3 regions of the Streptomyces sp. SUK 48 genome follow, and region 1 is predicted to be linked to each of the others. Evidence: riboswitches for the same ligand, from Rfam matches in the RefSeq annotation. Region 1 holds a riboswitch; each other region holds the start of a gene.

The links. A riboswitch is a leader RNA that binds a small molecule or an ion and turns the genes downstream of it on or off. The one in region 1 is predicted to bind cyclic di-AMP.
Region 2: it holds a riboswitch for cyclic di-AMP, as region 1 does, so the genes downstream of both, GHR20_RS09570 (M23 family metallopeptidase) here and GHR20_RS15485 (transglycosylase SLT domain-containing protein) in region 1, are expected to answer to the same signal.
Region 3: it holds a riboswitch for cyclic di-AMP, as region 1 does, so the genes downstream of both, GHR20_RS19310 (M23 family metallopeptidase) here and GHR20_RS15485 (transglycosylase SLT domain-containing protein) in region 1, are expected to answer to the same signal.

What each region holds. Positions count from the first base shown of each region.
Region 1 is NZ_CP045740.1:3,612,613-3,617,297, forward strand. It holds gene GHR20_RS15475 (sigma-E factor regulatory protein RseB domain-containing protein) at 1-403, opposite strand, end outside; gene GHR20_RS15480 (polyprenyl synthetase family protein) at 732-1,742, opposite strand; cyclic di-AMP (ydaO/yuaA leader) riboswitch at 2,277-2,494, shown strand; gene GHR20_RS15485 (transglycosylase SLT domain-containing protein) at 2,498-2,983, shown strand; gene GHR20_RS15490 (HAD family hydrolase) at 3,032-3,844, opposite strand; gene GHR20_RS15495 (FAD-dependent oxidoreductase) at 4,095-4,685, opposite strand, start outside.
Region 2 is NZ_CP045740.1:2,291,924-2,296,608, reverse strand. It holds partial or broken gene GHR20_RS09575 (pitrilysin family protein) at 1-1,283, shown strand, start outside; cyclic di-AMP (ydaO/yuaA leader) riboswitch at 1,506-1,664, shown strand; gene GHR20_RS09570 (M23 family metallopeptidase) at 1,678-2,421, shown strand; gene GHR20_RS09565 (GntR family transcriptional regulator) at 2,706-3,392, shown strand; gene GHR20_RS09560 (HPr family phosphocarrier protein) at 3,607-3,888, opposite strand; partial or broken gene GHR20_RS09555 (GNAT family N-acetyltransferase) at 4,034-4,685, shown strand, end outside.
Region 3 is NZ_CP045740.1:4,438,525-4,443,209, forward strand. It holds gene GHR20_RS19290 (DUF2637 domain-containing protein) at 1-228, opposite strand, end outside; gene lspA (signal peptidase II) at 616-1,146, shown strand; gene GHR20_RS19300 (dihydrofolate reductase family protein) at 1,179-2,351, shown strand; tRNA gene GHR20_RS19305 (tRNA-Met) at 2,416-2,489, shown strand; cyclic di-AMP (ydaO/yuaA leader) riboswitch at 2,789-2,959, shown strand; gene GHR20_RS19310 (M23 family metallopeptidase) at 2,967-4,022, shown strand; gene GHR20_RS19315 (aldo/keto reductase) at 4,102-4,685, shown strand, end outside.

The DNA.
Region 1 (4,685 bases):
CGGCCGCGACCCGCAGGGTGTGGGTGCCGGAGGCCAGTTCGGTCAGCCGGGAGCTCGGGTCGGCGGCGGAGCCGGAACCCGCGCCGGAGCCCTGGCCCATGCCGGAGGCGAGGCTGTTCTCCAGGCCGCCGAGGTCCGGCAGCCCCAGGTCGGTGCTGATCTTCACGGTGCCGGACAGCTGCTGCACGTCCGACTGGGCGATCTTGTTGATGAGCTGCTGCGCGGTGACCTTGGGCAGGTCCGGGTCGCCGGAGTCGGCGAGCGCCGGGACCAGCCCGATGGTGGCCGCGGCCACCCCGACCACCGCGACCGGGACGGCGTACCGCGCGGCCTTGCGGCGGCCCGAGCGCGTCTCCTCGTCCCGCTCGGCGCGCACTGCGTCGTCGGATTCGTACGGTGCCATGTGTGCCTTACCTCCGTCGTCGGCGGCGGCTGCCCTCACGCTGGTCCACCCGAGCCGCCATTCTCACCCGAATCGGTGAGGAGTGGTGATGTCCGTGGTGTCCATACGACCAAATCCGCGGTGCGGAAGCGTCAGCCCTCGGAGCCAACTCGGCGTACGACTGCGGTATGACACGTAGGGGGCACCCCTAGGGGGCTCGAACTCGTCCCTGGGCTCGAACTCGTCCTGGGGCTCGAACTCGTCCCCAGGGCAGCATGCGGCCGGAACCCGGGGTACGGCCACCTGGTGGACGCCGAACGGGTGGTCGTCCCAGGCCGGGACGGGCCGGTCATCCGGCCCGGTGCACCACCGCGTCGCACAGCTCCGTCAGCGCCACCTTGGCGTCGCACTCCCGCAGCGGGGCGAGCGCGGCGCGCGCCTCCTCCGCGTACCGCACGGTGTCCCGGCGGGCCTGCTCCAGGGCCGGGTGGGCGCGCAGCGCGGCCAGCGCCTCGGCGTGCCGGGCGTCGTCGCTGAGGTCGGAGTCCAGCAGCTCGCACAGGGCGAGGTCCTCGGGCAGGCCGAGCCGGGCGGCCCGCTCGCGCAGCCGCAGCACGGGCAGCGTCGGGATGCCCTCGCGCAGATCGGTGCCGGGGGTCTTGCCGGACTCCTGGGAGTCGGAGGCGATGTCCAGGTAGTCGTCGGCGAGCTGGAAGGCCACGCCGAGCCGCTCGCCGTACTGGGTGAGCACGTCCACGACCGTCTCGTCGGCGCCGGACATCATCGCGCCGAACCGGCAGGACACCGCGACCAGCGAGCCGGTCTTGCCGCCGAGGACGTCCAGGTAGTGCTCGACCGGGTCGCGGCCGTCGGTCGGTCCGGCGGTCTCCAGGATCTGGCCGGTGACCAGGCGTTCGAACGCGAGGGCCTGGACCCGGACCGCCTCGGGGCCGAGGTCGGCGAGGATCTGGGAGGCGCGGGCGAAGAGGAAGTCGCCGGTGAGGACCGCGACGGAGTTGCCCCAGCGGGTGTTGGCGCTGTCCACGCCCCGGCGTACGGCGGCCTCGTCCATGACGTCGTCGTGGTAGAGCGTGGCCAGATGGGTCAGCTCCACGACCACGGCCGAGGGCACCACACCGGGCGCGTAGGGGTCGCCGAACTGCGCCGCGAGCATCACGAGCAGCGGCCGGAAGCGCTTCCCGCCGGCCCGTACGAGGTGCTGGGCGGCCCCCGTGATGAACGGGACCTCGCTCTTGGTGGCCTCTAGCAGGCCCTCCTCGACAGCCGCCAATCCGGCCTGGACATCGGCTTCGAGAGCCTGGTCCCGCACGCTCAGCCCGAACGGCCCGACGACGGTCACGAGGGGTCTCCTGTCTGCTGGTGTCTGCTGGCGATTACGCGGTTTGTCGATAGGTCGCTGCCATCACTCAAGTCAGCGTATCCGGTCCGGTTTCGATCACCGATAGCGCCCACCCTGCGCCCACCCGTCCAGCCCGGGCGGTATCGGGTCATGACCGGCATACCCCCGCTCGGATGATGACAACGGACATTTATCGACTTAACAGGTAATCGGGAACTTCATCACGATCCCGGAGATGAAAGGAGTACCGACCCGACTCCGCCGGGGGGACGAATCCCCCATGCCCGATTTTCCACAGTTTGCCATTTCGTGAAGTGGGTCACCTGACCGCCTTCCCGCCGGTAACCCTTCGACACCCCTTCCCGCCGTGCGGCGTAAGCGAGTTGAGTATTGGCATTCGCAAAGGATCAAGTACCCCATAGGCTGATGATCAAGGCCAAATGCCGCGATATAACAATTCAGAGCTTGTTCCCGGCATGTGCTCTCGCATACGTTCCCGACCCATCGGGCGGACGCCTCATCCTGCCGCCGCCCGTACACCCATCGACGAACTCATTCGTACGGCAGGAGCGGGGGACCCAGGTAAGTCGCCGGACCGGACGACTCACGGGGTGCGGCGCGTGACACAGCGCGCCGCACCGCGTGTTCGCACGGAACGGCTTGGGGTAAAGCCGCGCCTCTCACGGGGCGCGACCGGGCACCTCCCCGCCCGAACCCGACAGCTCACCTCGCAGGCGTAGGAGAGGAACGTCCCCATGTCTGCTGCCGTTCAGCCGCGCCGCACCCGCGCCAACCGTCTCGTCCGCCTGATCGCCGTCGCCGGCACCGGCGCGGCCGTGCTCGCCATGCCGCTCGTGGGCGCGGCGACCGCGTCCGCCACCACCGGCACGACCTCGGCCGCCACCACGCCCGCCGGGTACCCGAACAACCTCGACGGCTGGATCCGCGAGTCCCTCGCGATCATGGCCGAGAAGCACATCCCGGGCACCTACAACGGCATCCACCGCAACATCATCCGTGAGTCCTCGGGCAACCCGAACGCCATCAACCTGTGGGACTCCAACGCGGCCAAGGGCATACCGTCCAAGGGTCTGCTCCAGGTGATCGACCCGACCTTCAACGCGTACCACGTGGCCGGAACGTCGTTCAACATCTACGACCCGGTCGCGAACATCACCGCCGCCTGCAACTACGCGGCCGCGCGGTACGGCTCGATCGACAACGTCAACGGCGCCTACTGACCGGCGCCGGGCCGTCGCGGCGGCCCGTGGCACCACCGCTGTTCCCGGTCATCCGGCCGGGAACAGCCGTTCGAGGACGACGGCGATGCCGTCGTCCTCGTTCGCGGTCGTGACCTCGTCGGCGACCGCCTTCAGCTCGGGGTGGGCGTTCGCCATCGCGACGCCGTGCGCCGCCCAGCGGAACATCGGGATGTCGTTGGGCATGTCACCGAAGGCGAGGGCGCGTTCCGCCGGGACCCCGAGCCGCTCGGCGGCCAGCGCGAGCCCGGTCGCCTTGGTCACCCCGCAGGGCTGGAGCTCCACGGTGCCGGGTCCCGACATGGTGACCGTGGCCAGCGAGTCCACCACCGAGCGGGCGACCGCCGCCAACTCGTCGTCGGACAGGGTGGCGTGGCGCAGCAGCACCTTGCTGATCGGTGCCCGCCACAGGTCGTCGCGCCGGGCCACGCCGACCGCGGGCAGGGTCGGGTGGGGCATCCGGTATCCGGGTTCGGTCAGGGTGAGCCCGTCCGTGCCGTCCTGGTCGACGGCCGCGAACACCGGGCCCACCTCGGCCTCGATCTTGCCGAGCGCGGTCTCGGCGAGCTCCCGGTCCAGCCGGACCGACCACAGCATGCGGCCGGACCCGGCGTCGTAGACCTGTGCGCCCTGCCCGCACACCGCGAGCCCGGTACTGCCGAGGGCGGTCAGGAGGGGGCGGACTCTGGGGGCCGGGCGGCCGGTGACCACCAGATGCCGGGCCCCGGCCCGCTCCGCCCGCGCGAGCGCGGCCAGCGAACGCTCGGAGACGGTGTCGTCGCCGCGCAGCAGCGTCCCGTCCAGGTCGGTGGCGATCAGTGCGTACGCGGGGGAGGCAACCATGATCCGAGAATACGGACCCGCCCCCTCCGCAGCCCCTCGCGTCCTCCCCCGACTCCCGTGTCATCGCCCGGACTTGCGCGGGGGCCGGCTTCAAGTGGGCTTGGGCGGCGTCCTGATGGGGCGGGGGACGACGGGGAGGAAGGGTGGCAGAGGGGGTACGGCGGCTCCCTGCCCGGCGCTCACCCGCGCACCCTCGGTCCGGCGCCCCCGCCCCCGGCCCCCGCGCCCCCGCGCCCCCCGGCCCCCGCGCTCACCCGTGCGCCCCCGCCAGATGCCCCGCCAGCCGCGGCGAGGCGAATTCCGTGCCGCACACGAAGCGCATCACCGGGCCGTAGGAGGAGGCGGCCGGCAGGCCCGTGAAGTAGAGGCCGGGGACCGAGGAGACGTAGCCGGCGCCGAGGCGCGGGGCGCCGCGGCTGGTGGCGAGGTGGGTGCGCAGGCTGGGGCCGAGGAAGTCCATCGCGGCGATGTCCACGCGGTACCCGGTCGCGGCGATCACATGGTCGGCGGTGAGGGCCTCCGTGCGGCCGCCGTGGGTGCGCACGGTCAGCACCGGGCCGCCGTCCCGCGCCGCCGCGCCCAGCACCCGCTCGACCTCCGTCACCTGTACGGCGCCCTCGAACCGCTCCCGCAGCCACCAGGCGCCGAGCGGGCCGAGCACCCGGCGCACCAGGAAGTGCCGGGTGGGCTCGGGCAGGAAGCGGTAGGGGTGCGGGCAGTAGCTGAACGCCCACAGCGACCAGGCCCGCCCGAACGGCGACTCGGGCCGCAGCCTCGGCTGCTCCCAGGGCGGCGCCCCGAACGCGACCCGGCCGCGCCCCCGCGCCACCACCCGCACCCG
Region 2 (4,685 bases), 1.3 Mb from region 1:
CCGTGCTGCGCTGCCACCGTCCCGGCCAGCAGGTCGTGGCCGTCGAGGTGCTCCTGGACGCCCCGCTGGACGCCGAGCCGGCCGGCCTGGACGGCGTCGCCACCCTCATGGCGCGCGCCTTCTCCGAGGGCACCGACAAGCACTCCGCCGAGGAGTTCGCCGCCGAGCTGGAGCGCGCGGGTGCCACCCTGGACGCCCACGCCGACCACCCCGGCGTCCGGATCAGCCTGGAGGTCCCCGCCTCGCGGCTGGCCAAGGGCCTCGGCCTGGCCGCCGACGCGCTGCGCGCCCCCGCCTTCGCCGAGAGCGAGATCGAGCGGCTGGTCCGCAACCGCCTGGACGAGATCCCGCACGAACTGGCCAGCCCCGCCCGGCGCGCCGCCAAGGAGCTCTCCAAGGAGCTGTTCCCGGCGACCGCCCGCATGTCCCGGCCGCGCCAGGGCACCGAGGAGACCGTCGAGAAGATCGACGCGGCCGCCGTCCGCGCGTTCTACGACCGCCATGTACGCCCCGCCACCGCCACCGCGGTCGTGGTCGGTGACCTCACCGGCATCGACCTGGACGCGCTGCTCGGCGAGACCCTGGGCGCCTGGACCGGCACCCCGGGCGAGCCGCGCCCGGTGCCCGCGGTGACGGCCGACGACACCGGGCGTGTCGTCATCGTGGACCGGCCCGGTGCCGTCCAGACGCAGCTGCTCATCGGCCGGGTCGGCTCGGACCGGCACGACCGGGTGTGGCCCGCCCAGGTGCTCGGCACCTACTGCCTCGGCGGCACCCTCACCTCCCGCCTGGACCGCGTCCTGCGCGAGGAGAAGGGCTACACCTACGGTGTGCGCTCGTTCGGCCAGGTGCTCCGCTCCGGACCCGACGGCAACGGCGCCTCCATGCTGGCCATCAGCGGCTCCGTGGACACCCCCAACACCGGCCCCGCGCTGGACGATCTGTGGAAGGTGCTGCGCACCCTCGCGGCGGAGGGCCTGACCGACGCCGAGCGGGACGTGGCCGTGCAGAACCTCGTCGGGGTCGCGCCGCTGAAGTACGAGACCGCGGCGGCCGTCGCGGCCACGCTCGCCGACCAGGTGGAGCAGCACCTGTCCGACGACTTCCAGGCGACGCTCTACCGGCAGTTGGCCGCGACGGGCACCGTGGAGGCCACCGCGGCGGTCGTCAACGCCTTCCCGGTGGACCGCCTGGTGGCGGTCCTCGTGGGTGACGCGTCGGAGATCAAGGCGCCGGTCGAGGCGCTGGGCATCGGCGAGGTCACCGTGGTGGCCGCCGAGTAACCGCGGGCGCCCGCTGCCCGCTTACGGGGGCCCTGACGGCCTACGGGTCGTCAGGGCCCCCTTTGTTCCACTCTCCTCCCGAGATGTCCCTATTGGGACGGAGGTTGCCCGTCTGCCCTGTGGGATGCGCTACAAAAGCCGCGTTCTGTTTGGGGATTGGGAGCCGGTCCGCTTAGCGTCGTCCGGGTTGTCCGTCGGGCAGTGCGCCGCAGCCGCGGCACCGGACAGCCATCGCCGAGTCCCCGAGGCGCGAGCCAGGGGAGCCGGGGACCCACACGTCCCTGGGGTGAATCGGGCGTCCGTGCGCGAGCGCGGGGCCCGTAGGAGACCTTCCTGCTCCGAACCCGTCAGCTAACCCGGTAGGCGAGAGGGAAGGAAAGGAACAGCCACGCACATGGCGTTCATATGCGCCACCGGGAAGCACCGCAAGCCCGGCCGGGTCAAGCGCACCACCGCCCAGGCGGCCGGTATCGCGGCCCTGACGACCACCGGTGTCATCGGCACCCTCGCCGCGTCCCCGGCGCTCGCCGCCGAGCACACCGTCGAGCAGACCGGTCTCACCCCGGTGCTCAGCGCGAGCGACGACCTCGCCGCGCACATCGACGCCCAGGCCGTCGCCCAGCAGCGGATCGCCGAGCACGAGGCGGCCGAGAAGGCCGCCGCGGTGCGCGCGAAGGAGGCCCGCGCGGCCAAGGCCCGCGCCGCCCGCGAGGCCGAGCGCAAGCGGCTGAACGCCTTCGTGGCCCCGATCGCGCACTCCTACGTGTCGACCGGCTACCAGGCCAGCAGCTCTCTGTGGTCGTCCGGCTCCCACACCGGCATCGACTTCCACGCCATGACCGGCACCTCCGTGCACGCGGTCGGCGCCGGCACCGTCGTCTCCACCGGCTGGGGCGGCGCGTACGGCAACCAGATCGTGCTCCGCATGGCCGACGGCATGTACACCCAGTACGGCCATCTGTCGTCCATCGGTGTCACGGTGGGCCAGCAGGTCGCCGCAGGCGAGCAGATCGGCCTGTCCGGCGCGACCGGCAACGTCACCGGCCCGCATCTGCACTTCGAGGCGCGCACCAGCCCCGACTACGGCTCCGACGTCGACCCCCTCGCCTACCTCCGCGGCCACGGCGTGAACGTCTGACCCCTGCGGCCACGGTGTGAACGTCTGACCTCCGCGGCCGCGGTGTGAACGTCCGACCCTCGCGGCCACGGCGCGAACGTCCGGCCCACCCGCACGGCATCGAAAACCCCGGCCCACCCGGCCGGGGTTTTCGCCATTCCCCGGCGCTTCTCGCCGGAGCCTGTCCAAAAAATATCCATGATTCGGGGCCCGCCATCGGAAATTCCGGCCCGGTGGAATAGAGTCACGGAAAACACGCGTCCGTCGTCGGTGTCGTGTCGCGGGTATTAAGGCGGAGGTCGGTCATGCGTATTCCGGCGCAATCGGTGTGCACGGCGATCCGGGACGACATCGTCGCCGGCTCCCTCGAACGCGGTGGCCGCCTCACCGAGGAGGTGCTCGCCCGCCGCTACGGCGTCTCCCGGGTCCCCGTGCGCGAGGCCCTGCGCACCCTGGAGGCGGAGGGCTTCGTGGTGACCCGCCGGCACGCGGGGGCCTGCGTGGCCGAGCCGACCGAGCAGGAGGCCGCCGACCTGCTGGAGATGCGCCTGCTCCTGGAGCCGCTCGGCGCCGCGCGGGCCGCCCGGCGCCGTACCGAGGCCCATCTGAAGGTGCTGCGCGGCCTGGTCCGGCTGGGCCAGGAACGCGCCAGGCGGGGCGGCGGCGAGGATCTGCGCGCCCTGGACGGCTGGTTCCACGAGACGCTGGCCCAGTCCTGCGGCAGCCCCTCGCTGACCTCGACACTCCTCCAGCTGCGCCACAAGATCGCCTGGATGTACACGGTGGACACGCCCCCCGACATGGTCGGCACCTGGGCGGAGCACGGCGCGATCGTGGACGCGGTGGCCCGCGGCGACGGCGAGCGCGCCCGCGCGGTGACCGCGCTGCACACCGAGCGGGCGACGGCGGCGTACCGGCTGCGGGTCCCCGGCACCGCGGCGCGGACGCGGACTTCGCAACATGCCGTAAACATGTCCGGCGCGGGGAATTAACACGGGTGCCGTATACAAAGTGGGTGGGATATTCGGGAGCCGGGTATTTCCGGGTGTCCTGAATTCCCATGAGTGGACCATGACGAATGCCGCCCATGGCCAATGCGGTGGCGCTCCGAAAACACGGAAGCCGTGCCACCCGCTGGGGATGGCACGGCTTCTCGAAATCCCGCACGGACCGTTCCGGGTCCGCCCGGACGGTCCCGGGTCCCGCTCAGACCGTCTCGGGCAGTTCTTCCAGGCCCTCGGCGACCAGCTTCGCCAGCCGGTCCAGGGCGGCGTCCGCGCCCTCGGCGTCGGAGGCGAGCACGATCTCCTCGCCGCCCTGGGCGCCCAGGCCCAGAACGCCCAGCATGGAGGCCGCGTTGACCGGGGTGCCACCGGCCTTGCAGATCGTCACCGGGATGCCTGCGGCCGTGGCGGCCCGGACGAAGAGGGAGGCGGGGCGGGCGTGAAGACCCTCGGCCCAGCCGACGTTGACGCGGCGCTCAGCCATGTGTTGCTGCCCTTCACTGTTCAGGGTTGTCTAGACCAGTGTTCCATATCGTGACGCGTGCCAGAAGAGGGGCTGCGCACCCCCTCCGTCGTGCTCCACAGAGTGCCCCGCGCCGTTGTCGTACGCGAGCCGTACGCTGGGCCCCATGCGAACCTCGGCGGAACCGCAGAGCCGGTACGAGTACCCCGCGCACTGGGAGGCGGACGTGGTGCTGCGGGACGGGGGGACCGCCCGCATCCGGCCCATCACCGTCGACGACGCCGACCGCCTGGTCCACTTCTACGAGCAGGTCTCGGACGAGTCCAAGTACTACCGTTTCTTCGCCCCTTACCCCCGGCTGTCCGCCAAGGACGTCCACCGCTTCACCCACCACGACTTCGTGGACCGGGTGGGCCTCGCGGCCACCGTGGGCGGCGAGTTCATCGCGACGGTGCGCTACGACCGCATCGGGGCCGGCGGCGCGCCCGCGTCCGGTCCCGCCGACGAGGCCGAGGTCGCCTTCCTGGTCCAGGACGCCCACCAGGGCCGGGGCGTCGCCTCCGCCCTGCTGGAGCACATCGCGGCCGTCGCCCGGGAGCGGGGCATCCGCCGCTTCGCCGCCGAGGTGCTGCCCGCCAACAACAAGATGATCAAGGTGTTCACGGACGCCGGGTACACCCAGAAGCGCAGCTTCGAGGACGGCGTCGTACGCCTGGAGCTGGACCTCGAACCCACGGACCGCGCACTCGCCGTGCAGTACGCGCGCGAGCAGCGTGCCGAGGCGCGCTCGGTGCAGCGGCTGCTCGCGCCCGGCTCCG
Region 3 (4,685 bases), 830 kb from region 1:
CAGCGTGACGGGCGCACCGCGCTGATTGTCACGCAGCAATCCGGGCTCGGTACGGATGCGCCGACGGTTTTTCCGGTGGCTGGACCTGCCGTGCGGCGGGGCCGGGTCGGGATTCGCGGCGGACGCCCCGGACAGCATCTGGGCCAGCTCTTCGACCGGGTCCCACTGCATCTCGAGCGTGCTGAACTCATAGTCACACAAAACGTCTTCATCGTGAATCCTGTCCATCGGCTGGGTCCTAGAGCCTCACCATCGCCCGCAGGTACTCACTCTCCAGCTGCCGGATTCTCTTCAAGAAATCGTCAAGAAGATCCGAGCAGCCGTCGGTGAACACCTCGCTTTCCTTGTTTTCCAGCCGGAATGTGACCGGCGAGTGGAGATTCAGCGCTGTGCGTCTCTCTGTGCGTGCCACGGTCAGCTAACGAGCCTCTCGGGAGCTGGGGTGTGGGGCATTCGGGTGCTTCTATAGCTCGAAAGCGGGGTTCGGCGGTCCTATGACAGCAACTGGCGAAAATACGAATGCGGTTTTCGCGGGCCGGGGAACGGGCCATGGAACACGGTGACGTCCCGCCGGCCGGCCCGTACGCTGGGCGGGAGTCGGGGAGGAGTACGCGGGTGACGCTGAGCGAGTCGAACGGCACCGGGAGCGGGACGCGGCGGGTGCGGACGCTGTGGCTGGTGGCCGCCGTCGCCTACGCCGTCGATCTGGGGAGCAAGCTCGCGGTGGTCGCGGGCCTGGAGGGCCGGAGTCCCGTGCCGGTGCTCGGGTCCTGGCTGGAGCTGCGGGTGCAGCGCAATCCCGGCGCCGCCTTCGGCATGGGCAGCGCGACGACCATCGTGTTCACCCTGATCGCGCTCGCCGTGGCCGCCGTCATCGTGCGGGTGTCCCGCAAGCTGACCAGCACGCCCTGGGCGATCGCCCTCGGGCTGCTGCTGGGCGGCGCGGTCGGCAATCTGACCGACCGGCTCTTCCGCGCGCCGGGCGGCCTGCGCGGCGCGGTGGTCGACTTCGTCGCGGTGCGCGACTTCAGCGTCATGAACCTCGCCGACTGGGCGATCACCTGCGGCGGTGTACTGATCGTCGTCCTGTCCTTCACCGGGCGGGAACCGGGCGACGCCCGCCGTCCCCGGGAGCAGGCCGGCTGACCCGGAGCCGCACACTGGAGCCGATGAGCACCATGAGCACGATGAGCGCCGAGCGAGCCCTCCCCGAGTCCGCGCCGTACCCGTACGTGCTGCTGTCCGCCGCCGTCTCCCTCGACGGCTGCCTGGACGACACCGGCCCGGAGCGGCTGCTGCTGTCCGGACCGGCCGACTTCGACCGGGTCGACGCGGTACGGGCCTCCGCCGACGCCCTGCTGATCGGCGCCGGCACCCTGCGCGCCGACAACCCCCGCCTCCTGGTCGGCTCCGCCGAGCGGCGCGCGGCGCGGCTCGCGCGGGGCAAACCGGAGTACCCGCTGAAGGTCACCGTCACGGGCAGTGGCGATCTCGACCCCGGGGCCCGCTTCTGGCACACCGGCGGCGACAGACTCGTCTACACGACCGACCGGGGCGCGGCGCGGGCCGCCCGGCTGCTCGGCGGTGCCGCCGAGGTCGTCGCGCTCGGCCCGGAGCTGGACTGGCGGGCCCTGCTCGGGCATCTGCGCACGGAGCGCGGGGTGCGCCGGCTGATGGTGGAGGGCGGCGCGGCCGTGCACACCCAGCTCCTCCAGCAGGGTCTCGCCGACGAGCTGCACCTGGCCCTCGCCCCGCTGATCGTGGGCGACCCGGCCGCCCCGCGGCTGTTCGGGCCCGGCCGCTACCAGGAGGGGCGGCTGCGGCTCGTCGAGTCCCGCCGGATCGAGGACGTGGTCCTGGCGCGCTACGAGCCCACCGCGCCCGGCACCGGCCCGGTGCCCACCGCCGCCGACCGGCACTGGCTGCGCACCGCCTGCGAGCTGGCCGCGCTGTGCCCGCCCTCGGAGACGGCCTTCAGCGTCGGCGCGGTCGTGGTCGCCGCCGACGGCACCGAGCTGGCCCGCGGCCACTCCCGGGAGGGCACGGACCCGGTGGCGCACGCGGAGGAGGCGGCGCTCGCCAGGACCGACCCCGCCGACCCCCGGCTGCCCGGCGCCACCGTCTACAGCAGCCTGGAGCCCTGCGCCCGCCGCGCCTCCCGGCCCGCGCCCTGCGCCGAGCTGATCCTGCGGGCGGGGGTGCGCCGGGTGGTCACCGCCTGGCGCGAGCCGGACACGTTCGTGGTGGCGGCCGATGGCACGGGAGTGCTGACCGGCGCGGGCGCCGACGTCGTCCTCCTGCCCGAGTACGAGGCCCTGGCCCAGGCCCCGAACCGGCATCTGCGGGGCTGATCCGGGGGCCTGTCCCAACCGATGTGCTTTCCGCCCCTGGGATGGCGTACAGTAGAGACATCGCCGCGGGGTGGAGCAGCTCGGTAGCTCGCTGGGCTCATAACCCAGAGGTCGCAGGTTCAAATCCTGTCCCCGCTACTGATATCTCAGGGCCGGAATCCAGTTGACGGATTCCGGCCCTGAGTGTTTTCCGGAGCCCGGATACGGGGGTTACCCGTAGTGACCGTTCGACCGCCCTGCGCATAACGTCTGAGTCACCATCAAAAACCGGATGACTGCTGAACGCCGGTCAACTCGCCCGGTTCGGCGGCCTGCTGGGGGATACGTCCATGGCCTGAAGCGTTAATGATCAAGCCGAACGGCTTGGAAAGTTCCCCCGGGTCTATTAACGTTCGATAACGCAGCGCGGTCGTCCCAGCCGTCACCCGCGACGGCTCCGCGCGCACGCGCCGAATCCCGCAAGGGAACCGGGGAACCACCACCTTGGGGTGAATCACGCGAAAACCGTCACGGACCGCACGCCGGTCCGCGAGCGGTATACGCGCGTAGGAGACCTTCCTGCTCCGAACCCGTCAGCTAACCCGGTAGGCGGAGGAAGGAAAGGAGCACGCCCCCGTGGCGTCCAACCGGCCTGCCCCAGAATCCCCGTTCGTGCCCGCTCAGCGCGAGCCCGAGTCGTTCGGCCCCGGCCCCGGCCTCGACGACGACGGCCCCTGGGAGGAGTGGAACCCGACCGAGGAGACCGTCGCCCCGGTCCGCGGCCGCCACCGCGTCGCCAAGCAGCGCGGCGGCTTCGCCCGCAGCTCCACCGTCCTCGGCGTCGGCGTGATCGCCGCCGTCGGCGCGGGCGGCATCGCCAGCGCCAACACCGGCAAGCCGCCGGTCTCCATCTCGATGCCGGACATGCCGAACGTCTCGGTGCCGCAGCTGTCCACCGTCGAGCACTTCTTCGGCGACGACTCCACGGACGGGCCCAAGGCCGAGACCGCCACCGCGCTCACCGATCTCGGGCACACCACCGAGGGTGTCAGGGACAGCGGCGCCGGCGAGGCCCTGCGCAACCGGATCATGGCCCAGGCCGAGCAGCAGCAGGGCCAGGCCGACAGCAAGGCCACCGCCGCGAGGGTCGCCGCCGCCCAGCAGCAGAGCGACGCCGTGGCCGCCAAGGCGGAGCAGGAGGCCGCCGGCAAGGCCGCCGCCGCCAAGGAGAAGGCGGAGGCCGCCGCCAAGAAGGCGGCCGAGGCCAAGCGGCTGGCCGAGCTGGCCAAGCAGTACACGCTGCCCGTCGTCTCGTACACGATCACCGGCACCTTCGGGCAGCCCGGCGCCATGTGGTCCTCCGGCTACCACACCGGCCTCGACTTCGCGGCCCCCACCGGCACCCTGATCAAGGCCGTGCACGGCGGCACCGTCACCCAGGCCGGCTGGGCCGGCGCCTACGGCTACCGCACCGTCCTCACCCTGGACGACGGCACCGAGCTGTGGTTCTGCCACCAGTCCTCGATCAATGTCTCGGCCGGCCAGAAGGTCACCACCGGCGAGGTCATCGGCCGCGTCGGCGCCACCGGCAATGTCACCGGTCCGCATCTGCACCTGGAGGTCCACCCGAACGGGCAGGCCACCGCCGTCGACCCCGCGCCCTGGCTGCGCGACAAGGGCCTCAACCCCTGACGGAACCCGCGCGCGATCCGCGCGGATCTCCCCACCGGCGGCGGAATGCGATCATCCGCCGCCGGTGTTGATGTGAAGCATGACTTCTCTGCGCACACTGGGCTCCTCCGACCTCGAGGTCTTCCCGCTCTGCCTGGGCGGCAACGTCTTCGGCTGGACCGCCGACGAGCAGACCTCCTTCGCCGTCCTGGACGCGTACACGGCCGCGGGCGGCAACTTCATCGACACCGCCGACTCCTACAGCGCCTGGGTCGAGGGCCACCAGGGCGGCGAGTCCGAGACCGTCATCGGCAAGTGGGTCAAGGCCCGCGGCAACCGCTCCGACGTCGTCATCGCCACCAAGGTCAGCCAGCACCCGCAGTACAAGGGCCTGTCCGCGGCCACCATCCGGGCCGCCGCCGACGCCTCCCTGGCCCGCCTGGGCACCGACCACATCGACCTCTACTACACCCACTTCGACCAGCCCGAGGTGCCGGTCGAGGAGATCATCGGCGCGCTGGACGAACTGGTGAAGGCCGGCAAGGTCCGGCAGATCGCCGCGTCCAACATCAGCGCCGAGCGGCTCAAGGAGTCCCTGGACTTCTCCACCCGCGAGAACCTGGCCCGCTATGTGGCGCTCCAGCCGCACTACAACCTGGTCTCCCGGGACACCTACGAGGGCCC